3 regions of the Marinomonas algicola genome follow, and region 2 is predicted to be linked to each of the others. Evidence: predicted binding sites of a transcription regulator. Region 2 holds the regulator's gene; each other region holds the start of a gene.

Region 1 (6,141 bases), 400 kb from region 2:
ATGAGAATAGGCTCTGTTTGGCGGCGGATGAATGAGCCAAAAAAATCGAGACGCCAAACGTCGTTTGCATTCTGGCCTGAACTCGCCAAACGGTTTGTATCTTCATGACGATACGTCTTTTTAGGCGTTTTTAAGTGAAATCGGGCTGTATCTCTTGTCAGGTATGGGATTGCGCGAGTTGATTTATATCGAGACGCCAAACAGTGATTGTTACGGCAGTTTTACGTTTGGCGTTTCGATCCAAAAGCCAAACGGATAGTGGTTTTGGCTTTTGGGGTTAATTGGATGGGGAAATTGGTTTGGTAGAAATCGTCAATGAACTATGGAAATCGGAAGTATCAAATTTATTGCAGCAAGAAACAGACAGGCTAAAAGCGCTCGCACGAGCTGAAGTTGATGACTTTTGGGTTAGCCATTACAAGGTTCGCGAGAATGTGCCCTTTAAAGATTGGGGGCTGCTTGGTGTACGTATTAGAGACTTTAAGTATGGCTTTGGCATAGAGTGGTATATCAACAGCTTTCACGGTCAAAGAGGCAAGCGAGTAGTCTTTAGTAAAGGTCTGCGTATTTCAAAGACGAAGCTGAGATACTCATTTTTGGACTGCCAAGGTCTAGCCAAAGAATGGGAGTTAGCGCTGGCCATGGAGAAAGAAGAATTCTTCAGTGATATTCGACGCCAAGTTGATAAGCTCAACATGCTGCGTCGCAGAGTGAATGCCTATTGAATCACAGGGTCTACTTCACTCGTGGTAACTGATTCCAGCGTGTCGTGTACGCTGGAGATAAATGATCTCGTTTCATCGACCAATCTTTCTTCAAGCCTTGTCCAGCAAAGAAAACCTTTCCGGCACCGCTTTGGTTAATTGTGTCCAATACAGACATTAACTGTTGGCTATTAGAGCGGGTCGATATGTCATCGAATAGTCCTGGTTGAAACATGCCGGGATCGTAAAAGTCAGACAGCATGACGCCCGCTTTGGCATAGCGAAAGCCATCCTTCCATATCCGCTTGAGTAAGTGACTGGCCAGCTTGATAAAATCCCTCGTATCACAACTGGGTATCAACAACTCGCCCGATGCGGAGTTGCTGTATTGCGGCTCGTTGTCCTTAAAGGGGCTGGTACGTATAAACACGGTCAGCACTTTGGCTTGCTGCTGTTCTTTGCGTAGCTTCTCAGTGGCGCGGGTTGCGTATTCACATACGGCCTCACGTAACAATTCAAATTGCGTTACTTTTACGGCAAATGAACGGCTACAGACGATTTGCTTCTTAGTTGGCGGGATTTCTTCAAGTTCAATGCACGACTCACCATTGAGCTCTCTGACGGTTCTCTCTAAAACCACCGAGAACTGGTCTCTGATGGCTCTAGGAGAGGCATTGGCGAGGTCTAGGGCTGTGGTGATACCCAGAGCATTTAAACGCTTAGAAAGCCGTCTACCAACGCCCCAAACATCATCAACTGGGACTAATGCGAGCAATCGACGTTGCCGATCTGGATTGGTCAGGTCTACAACCCCCTGAGTGGCGGGGTATTTCTTGGCGGCATGGTTAGCCAGCTTGGCGAGTGTTTTAGTAGGTGCAATGCCTACACAGACGGTGATCCCAATCCAGTGGCCTATGCGCTCTCGCACTTGTTGTCCGAACTCGACAAGGGATATGGCCGACTCAATACCGGTTAAATCCAAAAACGCTTCGTCAATGGAGTAAACCTCTACTCGTGGTGCCATCTCTTCCAAAGTGCGCATCACTCGACTGCTCAAATCCGCATACAGCGCATAGTTGGATGAAAAAGCCAAAATGCCATGGCGCTGCATTTTAGCTTTGATCTGAAAGACGGGTACGCCCATTTTAATACCGAAAAACTTGGCTTCACGCGAGCGTGCAACCACACAGCCGTCATTGTTGGACAGCACCACAACCGGCGTATCTTTTAAATCAGGACGAAAGAGCTTCTCACAACTGGCGTAAAAGTTGTTGCAGTCCACCAAGGCAAATACAGGCATGGGACAGTCACGACTTGCGGCGCATGATTCGCACCACATTGGTGACCACACCAAATATCTCTAACTCTGTCCCTTCGGGAATATGGATGGGTTCATACGCCCGGTTTCTTGGGATCAGCTTGACGCACGGCCACAGTTGAAGTTCCTTTACCGTGAGTTCACCATGGATGCCAGCGATGACAATGTCACCGTGTTTGGCTTGAACAGAGCGATCAACCACCAGAATATCATCTGGATGAATCCCGGCATCAATCATTGAATCCCCTTCAACACGCACAAAGAACGTTGCAGCCGGGCGCTTAATACACAGCTCGTTAAGGTCGAGCGTTTGCTCAACATAATCCTGCGCTGGTGAGGGAAAACCAGCAGAAACACGCTCCATGAACAATGGAATACGAAGACGCTTGGCTTTGATGAAGGCAAGTGCGCCGCTACGGCCTATCAGCGAGACACTCATGACGAACCTCGAAAAATCATAATTAATACTGTTTGTTTATACAGTATCTAATGCTATGCTGATTTCTACAAGTAAAATTGTAGGTAAAACTGTAGTTGTTCGAGTAAGACGTTGTGTCGTGGGTGATTTCTTTTTTGTGTTGAAAAGCTTGATGTGGGGGATCGCTCGCCCTCGTCAAAGCCTGCAAGGCTTGGACAATACTGCTTCTGCCTACTGCTCTTGTTTCTGTTACTGATCCTGTTACTGCTACTGGTTAACGCATGGGTCGAGTAACCGTCAGATAAGGCTTGTTGAACCCTTTGCAAAGGGTTTAAAAACAGTTAGTAAAATTCTGCTTCGTATTGAATTTACTGGCTTAAAGCGAAGTCAGGAGCATCATTAAAATGCTCAGTCGAACTCAGTTAAAGCCTTTTGCAACCGTTTGAAAAGGGGTTGGCTAAGTCATGCGTAAAGGGTATCGGTAAGGGTTACCTAAAGGGTTTAGCTAAGGCTATCTGAAAGGCTTAGCCAAAGCCTTCATACATGGGTTCACACAGTAGAAAGATTAAAAAAACGCTGAGGCCCAAGGTGCATTTTGTACAAACGCGTTTATAAACGAACAGGGCACAGTGAAATAACCCAAAGCGAACAACAGAATTGAAGAGGAACCATCAATGACAAGAGCCCCTGCGCCATTTCCGCTAGAGCGTCTCGCGGATATCCCAGAAAGACCAGAAGATTTTAGATTGCTGGAGCGTATTCCATTAACGCGTGAGCCGCAGACTTGGCCACTTGAACTTTCTCCTATGGTCGGTGATGAACAGCCAATGGTGCTGCTCGATACAGAGACAACCGGACTGTCTTTCGATGATGAGTCCATTATTGAGCTTGGTATGGTTAAGGTGCTTTACAGCCCCTCTGCTCAGCGGATTGTGTCGATTGTTGATGTGATCAGCCTGTATGAAGATCCCGGCAAGCCAATCCCCGAGCTGATTACCGAGTTAACCGGTATCACCGATGATATGGTTCAAGGCCAGCACATTGATGATTCACTGGTAGCGAGTTGGTTATCCGATGATCCGCTGGTGGTTGCGCACAATGCACAGTTTGATCGTCCTTTCTTTGAAAAGCGGTTTGCCGGATTAGGCCATTTGTCTTGGGCCTGTTCAGCTAGCGGCATAGATTGGAAAGCATTTGGCTTTGAAAGTCGAAAGCTTGAGTACCTGCTGCTTCGCTTAGGTTGGTTTTATGAAGGACATCGAGCTGCAACCGATTGTTTGGCGATGGCCTGGTTGTTCCATTTGTTGCCCGAGTCCGTTGCAAACTTGTTGTCTGAAGCAGACAGGCGAACTGTGTTAGTACGTGCGTTTGGTGCGCCGTTTGATGTAAAGGACTATCTAAAAGAGCGTGGTTACCGCTGGCATGACGGTGTTAAAGGTGCCAACAAACATTGGTGGCGCGAAATCAGCGAAGACGAGTTGCCGCAGGAACAAACTTACCTGGATGATTTGTACCATCGCGGCTCAGAACATGCCCACTATGACTACAAAGGTGCCCGCAATCGATTTAAAGCTTCGTAGCTCTCCACAAGGTAAGCCTTGCATATTTGAAAACATCTGGAAAATGGAAAGTGAACTTACGTTATACCCAAACTACTTGGTGTTGCAGCTAGGCGGCAAGTGAGCGAGTCCCCATGAGCATAGATCTTCTATGTGATTGGGGTGAGCGAATGCAGGTAACACCGCTGCGGCTGCAAGTAGGCAGGGTATATAACCAACAAGAGGAATCTTTCCATGTACCAAGACACCTACATTGAATACTGGGGCGAAATCTTCGTCTCTGCCCACATCATTGAATTTGGCATCACGTTCGAGCGCTTTCTTAAAGATCCATGGAAGCACTTGATGTCCTGTGGCCAAGAGTCTGCTCCAGACGCGATTGCTGAAGGGATGCTGCCATTGCTACCAGCCCAGGCAGAAGTTGCCAGGCGCATTAGGGAAAGTGAGCAACGCGTTCTGATGTCTACAGAGTCGGACAAAGGGGTATCTCATTGCGGTAACATCGTGGTGCCATTGGTTCGGGTAGCGCATTGATAGCGGCTATCAGCATTGGCACAAAACAAGGTCTTCAAGCCCATACCTGAGCGGCAATTGCAATCCAGATCAAAAAGTTGCCGCTTAGTCTTCCCTACAAAATAATTTGTGATAGGATGATACCTAATAAATTTAGTTAGGTTGCGTGATTCAAATTATTTTCTTGCTGTGAGCAACCACATAAGATGGAGTTTGTTTCTGGAGAGTGCCATATGAATACATCAAAGGAGCTTTTATCAAAGCTCACTATTTTAGAAGAGCTGATCCAAATTGTTAGCAATAAAAATGCAACCAAAACAGAAAAGTATCATGCATATTCGGGTGTATTGGCTTTGCTGCGGGAAATTGACGAAACAACTAATGCCCCTTGTTTTGGCGAGCATAGTCGAGATCTCAAAAGTGCTTTATTAAAGAAGCTTGGACTAGGGACAGATAGCCAAGGCTTGCATGATCCGGAAGCTTATCTCAGAAAGCTCAAGTCTCCACAATTCTTAGATATTGAATAGATGAAGGTTGCATGAAGCTGAATAAACATGATCTGTCTGGAAGCAAGCCTAGAACGCTTTTAGAAGAACTACCTCAAGCTAGCCGTGATCGTATTGCGCATATCGACTTTACCCTGTTATTCAAGGGAGAAGCGGTACGCGCTGATTTGGTTGAGCGTTTCAGTATAGCGCCAACACAGGCAACGAAAGACTTCACAATGTACCGAGAGCTTGCACCAGGCAATATTGAGTATGACCAAAAGCTCAAATTGCATAAGCGTGGTGAAGCTTTTGAGCCCTTGTTCGACTATGACGTTGTGAGAACGCTGGCGACGATTAGCCAAGGGTACGGAGATGGCTTTACTGGAAAGGTAAAACCACCTCTGGCTTGTGAAGCGCCTTATCACCTTAACAAGCCCTGTTTATCTATAGTGGCGAAGGTCACCGAGGCCATTCACAAAGGCAAAGCCTTGAGCATCACTTATGTGTCGTTATCGAGCGGTGAAACAACTCGTGAAATTGTGCCGCATACGCTGGTGGACAATGGCCTGCGTTGGCACGTTCGTGGTTATGACCGCAAGCATGGTGAGTTCCGTGACTTTGTATTGACCCGCATTAAAGCAGCGGTTGTGCTTGAAGATTCCACTTTGTCGCCTTCTGTTATCAAAGAAAGTGAGCTCGAAATCCAAGACCGACAATGGAACCGCTTTGTTGAATTGGAGTTAGTGCCGCACCCACGCATAGAGCACAGTGAAGCGATTGAGCTAGATTATGGCATGACGGGGGGCGTGATGAAGGTTGAGATTAGAGCTGCAACTGCTGGCTATTTGCTTCGCCAATGGCATGTGGATTGTTCTACGGAACACTCATTAATGGGCTTTGAGTATCAGCTTTGGTTGCGTAACAGCCAAGCACTTTATGGTGTCACAAACTTAAATCTAGCGCCTGGCAGAACAAGTTAATCGAACGATGTAGCGTCCATTTAGGCGTTACATAAAGAACAGAATTTTAAATTTATAGTGAAGCCGTTGCAGCAACCTAGTGGGGTGCAACCAACACTGAACAGGAAAAGAAAATGGATCATAGTGTACATAACAAGCTCATCTCCTTTATCTGGAACATT
Region 2 (6,141 bases):
GAGAAGGCTGAATATCGTCATAAAAAATCTCGCCAGCAACTTATCAATCGTATGGGGGTAAATCCTGAGAACAATTGGGAAGCGAAATACGAAATATTGCCAGGCAAAGAAAAGGTTGTTGACGAATTAAGACGATTAGCAAAAAATGCTGACACTATTTACCTCGCAACCGATTTGGATAGGGAGGGTGAAGCCATTGCTTGGCACCTTCGCGAGGCCATTGGTGGTGATGATTCACGCTACAAGCGTGTTGTTTTTAACGAAATTACTAAAAACGCTATTACCCAGGCTTTTGAATCCCCATCTGAATTGGATATTGATCGAGTTAACGCCCAACAAGCTAGACGCTTTTTAGACCGAGTTGTTGGCTTTATGGTCTCTCCACTTCTTTGGTCCAAAGTCGCTCGAGGGTTATCAGCGGGTCGTGTTCAATCTGTTGCTGTACGCTTGATTGTTGAGAGAGAGCAAGAGATCCGAGCCTTTATTCCTGAAGAGTTTTGGGAATTAGACGCAAAGTTAACAACACCTTTAAATACTTCCTTAACGTTTGAGACAACAAAATACAAAGGTAGTGAGTATCGCCCTTCGAGTGAGCAAGAGTCTCAGGAGCATGTTGATAGATTGCAAAAAGCGTCATTTAAGGTTGCTAAGCGTGAGGATAAACCAACGTCAAGTAAGCCATCGGCCCCTTTTATTACTTCTACGCTACAGCAATCTGCAAGCACACGATTAGGATTTGGTGTTAAGAAGACCATGATGCTTGCTCAGCGTTTATATGAAGGTGGTTACATTACCTATATGCGTACAGATTCAACGAACTTAAGTGCAGAAGCTGTTGATAATCTACGCGAATATATCTTACAAAATTTTGGTAAAGAGTATCTTCCTGAAGAAGCGATTCGTTATTCGAGCAAAGAGGGGGCTCAAGAGGCGCATGAAGCCATTCGTCCTTCAGATGTTTCGATAACATCAAACGAACTGCTTGGGATGGATAAAGATGCTCACAGGCTATACGATTTAATTCGTAATCAGTTTATGGCGTGTCAAATGCCTCCTGCCCAGTACACCTCAACCACGATTACCTTGTTGGTGGATGATTATGAGTTGAAAGCGCGAGGCAGAATTTTACGCTTTGATGGTTACACTCGCGTCATGGCCGCCATCGGTAAAAAAGCAGAAGACAGTATTTTACCAGACATCGAGCCGGGTGAAATGCTTACCTTGGTTGATCTATTACCAGAACAGCATTTTACGAAACCAACGGCTCGTTTTAGTGAAGCAAGCTTAGTAAAAGAGTTGGAAAAGCGTGGTATTGGTCGACCATCTACTTATGCATCGATTATTTCTACTATCCAAGATCGTGGTTATGCTCGTGTTGAAAATAGACGTTTTTACGCCGAAAAAATGGGGGATATTGTCACTGAGCGTTTAGTCGATAGTTTCCACACCCTGATGAATTTCAGCTTCACGGCGCAAATGGAAGAGCAGCTTGATGATATAGCGGAAGGGCGAGAAGATTGGATCAAGGCGCTTAATGCTTTTTACACCAGTTTCAATGAAACCCTCAGGAAAGCTGAAGACCCAGATACTGGTATGATGCCAAATGAGCCAACACCAACCAATATAGAGTGTCCTACGTGTTCTAGGCCGATGCAAATTCGCACCGCGAGTACCGGTGTATTCTTGTCTTGTTCTGGTTATGTACTTCCGCCTAAAGAACGTTGTAAAGCCACAATTAATTTAACGCGCGGGGAAGAAGCGGTTGCGCTTTATGATGAGGAAGCTGAGTCAAAAGCACTTATAACGAAACGTCGTTGCTCAATCTGTAGCTCAGCAATGGACAGTTATTTGGTGGATGAACAAAGAAAACTTCATGTTTGTGGTAATAATCCAGCTTGTAGTGGCTATGAGATAGAGCATGGTGCATTTAAAATTAAGGGTTATGATGGCCCTGTTCTTGAATGTGATAAGTGCGAATCTGAGATGCAATTAAAAAATGGCCGCTTTGGGAAATATTTTGGTTGTACCAATGAAGAATGTAAAAATACTCGCAAGCTCTTGAAGAGCGGTGAAGCGGCTCCACCGAAGATGGATCCGGTCCCTATGCCTGATTTGATTTGCCTAAAAGTTGAAGATCATTATGTTCTAAGAGATGGCGCAACAGGCCTGTTTTTAGCGGCGAGCCAATTTCCTAAAAAGAGAGAAACAAGAGCGCCGCTTGTTGCAGAACTTTTGCCCTACATGGACCAAATTGATTCTAAGTATCATTTCTTTTCTGATGCACCGGTTGCCGACTCAGAAGGCCGCCCAGCGGTCATTCGTTATAGTCGTAAAACAAAAGAACAATACGTTATGACAGAAGAGAATGGTAAGCCTACTGGTTGGAAAGCGTTTTATGTGGGTAATAAGTGGGTGATTGAAGAGGGTAAAAAAACGAAATGAGCAACCCAAGTGAAGCGAGTGTGACAAATCAAAGGTTAGATGTTGCACGTCGCTTCTTAAATATGAAAAATGAAGCGGCTGAGTTTTGGATGGAAAGAGCGTATGAGTACTCTGCTCTTTTTCATCTCAAGAGTGCGTTAAACGGTTTGTTGCAAGAAGTTTGTGCAAATTATTCGTTAAAAAAAGAAGCGGATCTTTGTGTTCTTTTGGGTGCGGCAAAAGAAAAAGGTATGTCAATTCCTGTATTACAGGAGCTAAATGCTTTATCATCCGACCCCATTAGTTGGCTTACCTTGATGGAAAAAGACTATAATGTCGCTTTAGAGTGTCATTCTAAGTCGCCAACCGTTGTTTCAAGTAATGTTATAGTGAGTAGTCAAAGCTTAGAAAGTTCGATAACATTCTATTTAAAGTCAATATCTGATCTCGTATTGAGATATAGAGAAGAGTCCGCAGAGTATTAAGAATGAATGAAGCTTATTTAGAAATTGTTGAATTAGATAACGGTGATATTGTATTGCGCCCAGTAAATACAGAGGAAAATGAAACTTCAGAGCCGTTAGCTGTGTTAACTATTTCCGATGATACCAAGGCTTTTTTGCAGAACCGGTATTTCGACCTTGCAAAATGTATGTTTCATGCTGGAATTGATTTTGTCTACTCTGAAGACTTTAGTGACATGCCTGAAGACGATCAAGATATGCTCGATGAGTTTGAGACGAATTTGAGCGTGCCTTCAACTCTGCATTAGTATTCCTGCTTGCCCTTCACAAATACCTATTTATGAAGGGCAATAATGAAACGTATAGCTTGATGGAACTTATATATTTTGCCTGATAACGCCGACTGAAATCCCCTCAATAGCAAATTCAGTACTTTCTAAATCAACATGTATGTCGTTAAACTCTTCATTTTCTGCGATCAGGTGGACAATTTTTCCCTCTTGCTCGAAGCGTTTTACGGTAACTTCATCATCAATTCTAGCAACAACGACTTGACCATTTTTCACAGATTCTGTTTTATGTACGGCAATTAAATCACCATCTAAAATACCGATGTCTTTCATGCTCATCCCTGTAACGGATAAAAAATAATCTGCTTTGGGGTAAAACATCTCAGGAGGGATTTGAACATAAGAAGAAACATTCTCTTGAGCTAATATTGGGTAGCCAGCGGCCACTTTACCTATAATAGGTAATCCGAGCTCCGAAGGAGGGGCTTCTGGACTTTCTTCTATCAAACGCAATCCTCGAGACGCACCAGGTAAAATTTCGATAGCACCTTTTTTGCATAATGCTTTAAGATGCTCCTCGGCGGCATTAGGAGATTTAAATCCCAAATGCCTCGCTATTTCTGCTCGCGTTGGCGGAAAGCCATTTACAGAAATAAATTCGCGTATCATGTCCATTACTTCGGATTGTCTTTTTGTTAATTTAATCATAAGGCATCTGGTTGTTTGTACAGTTACTGTTATTATATACAGCTTTTAAAGATGTTCTCAATTAAATAATGCTATCAGATGAATTAAAGTCAAAAATACATGCTGCCTACAGGGCATCGTTGGCCGCCAAAGGTCATAAGCCGCGCTTAGGTCAGAAGCAAATGATTGCGACGATCGCGCGTACTTTGGGCAACATTATGCAGGGCTCAGAAGGTGAGCGCTTGGGTGAAAAGCATGTCGCTGTCGTCGAGGCTGGGACAGGAACAGGTAAAACCCTTTCTTACTGTTTATCGGCCATTCCTATTGCTAAATCAAATGAGAAAAAATTAATTATTTCTACAGCGACCGTAGCGCTGCAGGAACAAATTCTCCATAAAGAGCTGCCAGACCTGTTAAAGCATACGGAATACAACTTTAGTTACACCTTAGCGAAAGGAAGAGGTCGATACTTGTGCTTGAACCAGCTTGAAAGTTTTTTAGATGCCGAAAACCAAGTTATGGATGACATGTTCGCGGGTCTATTTGAACAACACCTTCAATCTGGTGATGTTAACTCGGTTCTCTATCAGGAAATGGACGAACACATTAAATCCGGTGACTGGAACGGTGATAAAGATAATTGGGAGGGTATTTTACGAGATGAGGATTGGAGAAGGGTGACCACAGATCATCAACAATGCACAAATCGTAATTGCGCAAACTTTTCAGCTTGCCCATTTTATAAAGCTAGGGCTGAAATTGAAACCGCCGATGTCATCGTCGCTAACCATGACTTAGTGTTAGCCGATTTATCATTGGGAGGTGGCGCTATTTTAACGGACCCAAGTGAGACTATATATGTGTTTGATGAAGGCCATCATCTTCCAGAAAAAGCCATAAATCACTTCCGTCATGAGCTGCGTTTGCAACAGAGTATTCAGTGGCTGAGACAGCTTGAAAAGAACTTGGTGAATCTTAAACAAGAATTGACTGATGAAATCAGCTTAACGGGTCAGATTTTATTGAAAATACCGCAGCAGATTCAAACTCTGGTTAATTTTATTCAATACGCCCAACAAGGACTTGCGCCATTTATTGCAGAAAAAAACCTAGACAGCGACAACACTGTTTATCGATTTGAATTTGGTGTTATACCTGAAGAATTGAGACAATTAGCTTACAGTCTTCAAACTGGTTTTCAAAAATTATTTAATAGCATTGAAAGCATTCAGGACGAGTGTAAAAAAGTAAAGCAAAATGAAGGAATGGGTCTGACTCAAGAAGTGGCCGATACTTGGTTATCTATCTTGGGTGTTGTTCTTGCGCGTTTAGAACAAGCAAAAGGGCTTTGGCAGCTTTTTTCCCTTCAGGATGATTTAACGTATCCCCCGAATGCTCGATGGTTGAGTTTATCAGGCAGTGGAATGGAACAAGATATAGAGCTTGGTGGGTCTCCCATCTTAGCGGCTCATACGTTACGACAACAGCTTTGGGAAAAATGCTATGCTGCCGTAGTGACGTCGGCCACATTAACGGCATTAAATACGTTTCATCGATTTAATATGAGAAGTGGTGTGCCTTATGAAAGCGAATATTTAAGAGTACTAAGCCCTTTTGATTTTCCTAATAAAGGTCAGCTCATAATTCCAAAAATGACCTGTGAGCCAACACAAGTAGAGCAACATACGACGGCTATTGTTGAATATTTAAATGATAGTATTAACCAAGATGGTGCTAGCTTGGTCCTATTTTCTTCAAGAAAACAAATGGAGGAAGTATCCTTACGTCTTGGAGCGAAATTACAAGCTATCATGCTGGTTCAAGGTGAACAATCAAAGCGTATTATTCTTGAATCCCATAAGAAGAGCATTGATGCGGGTAAGGGGAGTTTGTTAATGGGATTAGCGAGTTTTGCTGAAGGGGTTGATTTGCCAGGTAAATATTTGACCCATGTGGTTATCGCAAAAATTCCATTTTCAGTACCCGATGACCCAGTTGACGCCACATTGGCTGAGTGGATTCAAAAAAGAGGCGGTAATCCGTTTATGGAAATCACTATACCTGATGCTTCATTGAGGCTTGTGCAAGCAACGGGTCGTTTACTGCGTAGTGAAAAAGATGAAGGTAAAGTATGTATTCTAGATCGAAGATTGGTATCAAAACGATACGGGCAACAATTAATTAATAGTTTACCTCCATATCGCTTGTCAGTGGAATAAACAATTGGATTGTCAATTTACGTTTAAAGTGGGTTAAAGGTGTCTAAATCTACGTCATTT
Region 3 (6,141 bases), 1.9 Mb from region 2:
ATCCACGGAGCCCAACTGGCCCCTTGATCCAACATATCATTCATATTTTATTCCCAGCCATTAAATAACATCAACGTTATATATCAAAATCCACTTTAAATTGCCATTCATCCAATAAAGATGCCAGCGCCTTTTTCCCTTCTGATGAGAATAATACACAAGCTTGAGAATTAACCAAGCGACTTCCTGTTACATATTGTTCATCTATGTCTTCACATTGTTGTCTTAACGTATCTAATTCAGCCGAATGAGTGATGGTTACACCAATAAAAAAATGCCAATCGGCAACGGGAAGATCGCCCGATATGGCATGTTCGAGAAGGCGTAAACAATACGTTTTATTCACGCGGTAATAAGGAACCTGTTGTTTGTATTTCAAATAAAATAACAATAAGGCCACCAAAACCAAAAAGCAGGCCGCTATGGAAATAAGAAAGTTCATTGGTATTAAACCAATGGGTAATCGAGTAAGGCCTGTTTTCCTCGCTGTAGAGCGTCCAAATACTGAGCTTCACATTGTTCCATTTGTACGCGAAATTTTTTCTTTGCCGAGGAAGGAAGTTCATTCCAACTATCGTGAGTAGGTATATGCTCTGTTTCAGCATACACCTTGTAGAAAACACCAATATCTTCATTTGTTGATAGATCAAAACTCAATTGATCCAATAGCACTTTCACCCGTATGGCGGCTTCAATCCAACCAAGCTCCTCGGTACCAACTACTTTCAATAGTACACGAATACTGTCAATACGCTCAGAGCGTCCCTCTAGGACTCTTTGCTCAGCCTCAGCTAAGGCCAGCTTTCGCTCTTGATCCTTTTTTAATAGACGAAGAATAAGCAGGGCCAACCCTGCAATCACGAGAATTCCTGTAGTTAATGCTAAAAAGAAAACACTCAAAGACATAAAGCGAACCTGCAAATTAAACTAATTAATATATTAGCCTAAATTCTAACACTATGCAGACAGCCCATTACAGTAAATCCATCGCATTCCAGAAAGACACATCTATATGGAGATAAACGAGCAAATTCAAGACTAAGGTTTACTCTTCATCGCTTTATAAGCGATATAAACAAACCCACCTAAAAAAGCCAACATCAAACCGACAGTCAGTACACCAGCAAGAACAACATCATCTAAAAACATAATCATCACCTCATTTGTTATGCGTTAAATGTAGCCTTTCCTTCAGTTCTTACCTTGATATAAGTCAATATTTATCAGTCTAGAGGAGGATCAGGGAGGCGTTTACTGACGTGTATCAATAAACGCCTTCCTCAGTATCATTTCTAGGCCTTTAAAGAGGTTTTAACAAAACACGTTGCAGCCAGTTAGAAATATCACCAATCTGCTCAGGACAGACAGAGTGAGGCATATTGTATGATTTAAAGGCCACATTATAAGATTTATTCAACAGCGTTTCTCGAGCCGTTGTACCTAATTGTAGAGGAACCACTGGGTCTTCAGATCCATGGTGAATTAAAATTGAAGTGCTACCATTAACGTTTTCAGTCGCATGTGTTAATGCTTCGGCTTCTACCAAATAAGTAGACAGCGCCATAATTCCAGCTAATTTTGACTGGGTCGTTAGACCCAATTTATAAGCAATGACACCTCCTTGTGAAAAACCCGCAAGCACAATCCGCTCACTTGCCATACCTGAAGCGATTTGCGCATCAATGATGGCTTGAACGTGAGCACAGGATTCAGCAATATTTTTACTGTCCACCTTTCGCTCAATCGTCATTTCTAAAATGTCATACCAAGCTCTCATTTCCATACCACCGTTTATCGTGACAGGGCGAATCGGAGCATGTGGAAAGATAAAGCGTACGCCTAATGCCTCTGGCAGAGACAAGCTTTTCACAATAGGTTGAAAATCATACCCATCAGAACCAAGACCATGTAACCAGATAACAGCACTGTCTATTGATGAAGATGTTTCGACGACAACACACTCTAATTCCTGCATTTATTTGTTCCTCTTTTAAGATAGTCGGTAACTTACACATAACGGCCAATCAAAACAGCAAAAGCGGCACGTACTTTCACTCGAATGGAAGTCGCAACTGCATTGAATCGTTGGATTTTAACCGATAACCCAATCCAAGTAATCGTACTGGTCTATTTTGACGAGAAATCGCTTCTTTTATTAACATAATAAAAAATGCGTACTCCTGACCTTTTTGATAGGCTTTCTCAACCGTTGTTTGTTGGAAATTATCAAACTTCACTTTCACATAAAACTTACTCGGAGGATGAGTGAATTTTTTATCCGCCATTCGATGAGTTAATGCTTCGATCAATTTTGGAACTTGCTTTAAACAGGCATCAACGGAATCTAAATCCTTTTCATAAGTATGTTCGACAGAAAAGCTTTTTCGCACGCGATTCATTTGGACGTCTCTGTCATCCACACCAAAAGCCAGTTGTGAAAGGCGGTAAGCAAAGCGACCGAATAGTTGAATTAGACTGGCTAACTCTATTTGCTGCAGATCGCCGCAGGTTTTGACACCTAACTTATGAAGCTTTTCTTGACCAACTTTCCCAATCCCCCAAATGCGCTTAATAGGAATATTTTTTACAAACGCATCCTGCTCCGATGGTGGGACGACAAACTGTCCATTCGGTTTATTCCAATCGCTGGCGACTTTCGCCAAAAACTTATTCGCGGCAATGCCCGCAGAGACAGTAATGCCCGTTGTATCCATAATTTTTTGACGTATCTCTTGCGCCATTAAAGTGGCACTTCCTCGACATAACGTCACATCCGTTACATCAAGATAGGCTTCGTCAAGCGATAAGGGCTCAATAAGACGAGTGTATTCGCCAAAAATACGATGCATTTGTTGGGATACCTCTCGATACTTTTGCCTATTTCCAGGAATAATAACGATGTGAGGACACAGACGAACGGCATGAGCCGAAGACATAGCCGAGCGTACACCATACTCACGTGCAATATAATTCGCTGTAGCAATCACCCCTCTTGACGTCGCCGATCCGCCAATTGCTAATGGAATATCACGTAACTCAGGGTTATCTCGCATTTCTACTGCAGCATAAAAGCAATCAGCATCTATGTGAATTATTTTCCTTTGGGACATATTCTCTTGGATATATAGAAACGGTAAAACAAGCACTAAAGTACCATAAATACTGTATATAAAAACAGTTAAACTGAATTTTTCGTCGTCCATTTAATTACTCAACGCTTAATCTTGTCGCTAAATACCCAAGATTTAAATTATCCTTTAAGATATGTGTTCAAACGCCGTAAACTTATTATCTAAGGTAATCACATAGGAAACTTATAAAATGCGTTATAAGATACCTTTAATACTAACCGTATTAGTAAGCACTCTTTCTGGATGCAGTTATTCATATCATAAAACGTCCAGTGAAGAGGAAATTGCAAAACCGGCCAATCCGATGCAAATTACCGTAGATGAGGACACCGTTGAAAGTGCTCAAATAAAGAAAGCCCCTAGAAAAATAATTATTTACAGAATTCATTAATTGGAACTTTTTAATAAAATGCCACAGATCATTACACGTGGTACGATTACCAAAAGATTAGGAGACATTGCAATGCGCTTTCTAAAACCTGTGTACCTTTTATGTTTTGCCAGTTTATTTCTAACGGCATGTAATGCAATTCAAAACGCAAACAAGTGCACAAGTATTGCACCTTGCAATGGTAATACTGTTAGTAATTCTCTTGCCGATAATAACAGCGATAGCCCTTTCGAGATCGTGGATGTTATTCCAAGGGAGCCTATCATCATTAATGCTACCGGCTATTCTGCACCTATAACCAATAAAAAATTTTCTAAGTCACAAGCGAAACTGCTCTCGTTACGAGGCTCTAAACTTGACGCTTACCGTAATTTATCTGAGCGCGTATATGGCTTAAAAATTAATGGTACGTCCACTCTTAGTAATATGATGACTCAAAATGACGAGTTAAGAACCTTTGTCGATGCTTATCTTGTTGGTGCTAAAGTCGTTTCTCAAAGAGAGCTAGATGATGGAAGTTTTGAAACCGTTGTTGAAATGGCACTACAGGAAAACTTTCGTCGATGCGCAGGCTCTCCAGAAAGCATACGAACCAACCCAGCTTGCCAAATTAGACCCTCTTATCGCAGTACTGGAAACAACAGCACCTCCTCAAAGAACAAAACCAATAACTTTTACTCTGTAGAATAATGAATAAATTCATTAAACACTTAATCACCAGCGTCATAGGCTTAATGGGCTTAGCCGTTAGCTACACCTTAACTGCCGCCAGTATTGAAGCGTCTGGACAAGCGATTATTTATAATAATGACATTGAAGACGCACGTTATAGAGCGACTGAACAGGCCATCAAGCAAGCGGTTTTACAATCCAGCGCGACCTTAATGTCAAACGACTCGTTAAATAATGGTGAACTCAATTCATCCATGCATTTGCAAGCTTCGGGATATGCCGAATCAACAGAGATATTATCAGAGACTATTTCGGATAATATTCTTCGAATTCGTATATCCACCGATGTTACAGATGATATGCAATGTCGTAATGGTGCGACGAACCTTTACCGCAAATCGGTTGGCATTACTGGTTTTGCCTTACAAGTACCACAGCAAGCTAATTTAGGGGCGCTTCACAATATTACACGAGGCTTCCCTAAAAGCTTAACCGATGAAATTAATAGACAAGGCTACCTACACGCACTAGCCGCAACCAATACCATTATTTATCCAGACCTTATTAATGCACCAACCTCAACCAATGTCGACGGATCGTTAACCGATGTAGCACGAATTGGTGAGGACTTAGGCGTACAATACGTGATAAGTGGCGTTATTCGAGACATCGATGAATTATCCCCTCAACACCCAGATCAAGACACACCACTAAATTCTCTTTTAAAGTGGGCCAATAAAGAAACCAATGCGCGCACTATGATGCTAGACATCTATATATATGACGGTTTTAGCGGTGCGTTACTTTTTGAAGCAGGCTATCAGGAATCAGGAGACTGGACACTTCCTCGCAACAAAAAAGTAGGCTTTGGGTCTTCTTTATTTTGGAAAACAAATTACGGTAATATTGTGCAACAAATTTTATGGCAAGCGTCTTTAGATGCTAGCGAAAAACTACGCTGCCAGCCTTTTGTTGCTAACATATTTCGTACAGAAGGAAATAAAATACACTTGAACGCTGGCTCTCTTGCAGGCATCAAGACAGGCGACAAATTTAATGTTTATCGCCGATATGAAATTTTTGATCAACTACAAAATGCCCAAACACAACTGAACAATGCCAATATCAATGTTACCATTACCCAAGTACAGCCTAATTTCGCGATTGGAGAATTAGCTGTTGATGCAAGAATTTTGAATGTACAGCAACAAGATGTTGTTATCGCTTGGTAAATCACTACAATCAACACAATACTTTTTTAACAAGGACATCACATGAACAACGAATTGCTACATCACTTAGAACAACGTATTAATCAAGCTGTTGAAGAAATTAATGCTCTTAGAGGAAAAATTTCTGACCTAGAAATGAAAAACTACGAGCTAAGTGAAGAAAAAACTGAGTTAGAAGCTAAATTCTCTCAGCAAGAAGAGCAGCAAGCAAATTGGGAGAACTCATTAAACGGTATGCTTTCTCGCTTAAACCAGTTGGATAAGCATCAATGAGATACGCTGCCGCCGCTGCATTGATGCTAACAACATTAAGTGCCAATGCAGCTGGCACTTGGTCTACATTGCTCAATTATGACCATATTTTTAGCAAACCCTCCACAGCGACAAGTAACACAGATTCAATTCTATCTGGCGCTATGGAGTATACCTTTCCACGAAGCTTAGCTTTTTATGGCGGAGCGTCTTTCTTCTTACGAGACAGCTTTGAAAGCACGCTTCATCTTGGCGCTCGCTTCTACAGCATGGACCCAGTGACCAGAGTGGGCAACGTTCCTGTCTGGAGCTTTATTGGTTTAGGTAATTATTTCGTTACTGATAACGCCTATTATCCTGAAATAGGGCTACGCATTGGCATTAGTCAACAGTCTCGAATTGACGTAACATTGAAAGTACTGAACAGTAGCGACACCGCATACGATAACCATGCTGCTTTAGG

What was found. The regulator LexA, encoded in region 2, represses DNA repair genes until DNA is damaged. The targets are predictions, from matches to a motif close to TACTGTNTANNTANACAGTA.
Region 1: the regulator LexA is predicted to act here: its motif matches at 2,488-2,507, upstream of umuD (translesion error-prone DNA polymerase V autoproteolytic subunit).
Region 3: the regulator LexA is predicted to act here: its motif matches at 3,161-3,180, upstream of dinB (DNA polymerase IV).

The regions. Positions count from the first base shown of each region.
Region 1 covers NZ_CP061941.1:2,416,319-2,422,459, reverse strand. Annotated here, with positions in the region: gene mobI (conjugative transfer protein MobI(A/C)) at 300-725, shown strand; gene umuC (translesion error-prone DNA polymerase V subunit UmuC) at 736-2,004, opposite strand; gene umuD (translesion error-prone DNA polymerase V autoproteolytic subunit) at 2,012-2,461, opposite strand; gene IEZ33_RS11075 (3'-5' exonuclease) at 3,115-4,020, shown strand; gene IEZ33_RS11070 (hypothetical protein) at 4,093-4,341, opposite strand; gene IEZ33_RS21120 (hypothetical protein) at 4,345-4,533, shown strand; gene IEZ33_RS11060 (hypothetical protein) at 4,746-5,039, shown strand; gene IEZ33_RS11055 (WYL domain-containing protein) at 5,051-5,980, shown strand; gene IEZ33_RS11050 (type I restriction-modification system subunit M) at 6,094-6,141, shown strand, end outside.
Region 2 covers NZ_CP061941.1:2,016,789-2,022,929, forward strand. Annotated here, with positions in the region: gene topA (type I DNA topoisomerase) at 1-2,442, shown strand, start outside; gene IEZ33_RS09165 (DUF6586 family protein) at 2,439-2,906, shown strand; gene IEZ33_RS09170 (hypothetical protein) at 2,909-3,193, shown strand; gene lexA (transcriptional repressor LexA) at 3,263-3,883, opposite strand; gene dinG (ATP-dependent DNA helicase DinG) at 3,952-6,081, shown strand.
Region 3 covers NZ_CP061941.1:3,925,248-3,931,388, forward strand. Annotated here, with positions in the region: gene IEZ33_RS17885 (mechanosensitive ion channel family protein) at 1-44, opposite strand, end outside; gene IEZ33_RS17890 (hypothetical protein) at 77-442, opposite strand; gene IEZ33_RS17895 (DUF2489 domain-containing protein) at 448-906, opposite strand; gene ccoM (cytochrome c oxidase subunit CcoM) at 1,039-1,149, opposite strand; gene IEZ33_RS17900 (alpha/beta hydrolase) at 1,301-1,975, opposite strand; gene dinB (DNA polymerase IV) at 2,052-3,110, opposite strand; gene IEZ33_RS17910 (hypothetical protein) at 3,322-3,522, shown strand; gene IEZ33_RS17915 (LPP20 family lipoprotein) at 3,595-4,212, shown strand; gene IEZ33_RS17920 (flagella assembly protein FlgT) at 4,212-5,426, shown strand; gene IEZ33_RS17925 (cell division protein ZapB) at 5,469-5,699, shown strand; gene IEZ33_RS17930 (hypothetical protein) at 5,696-6,141, shown strand, end outside.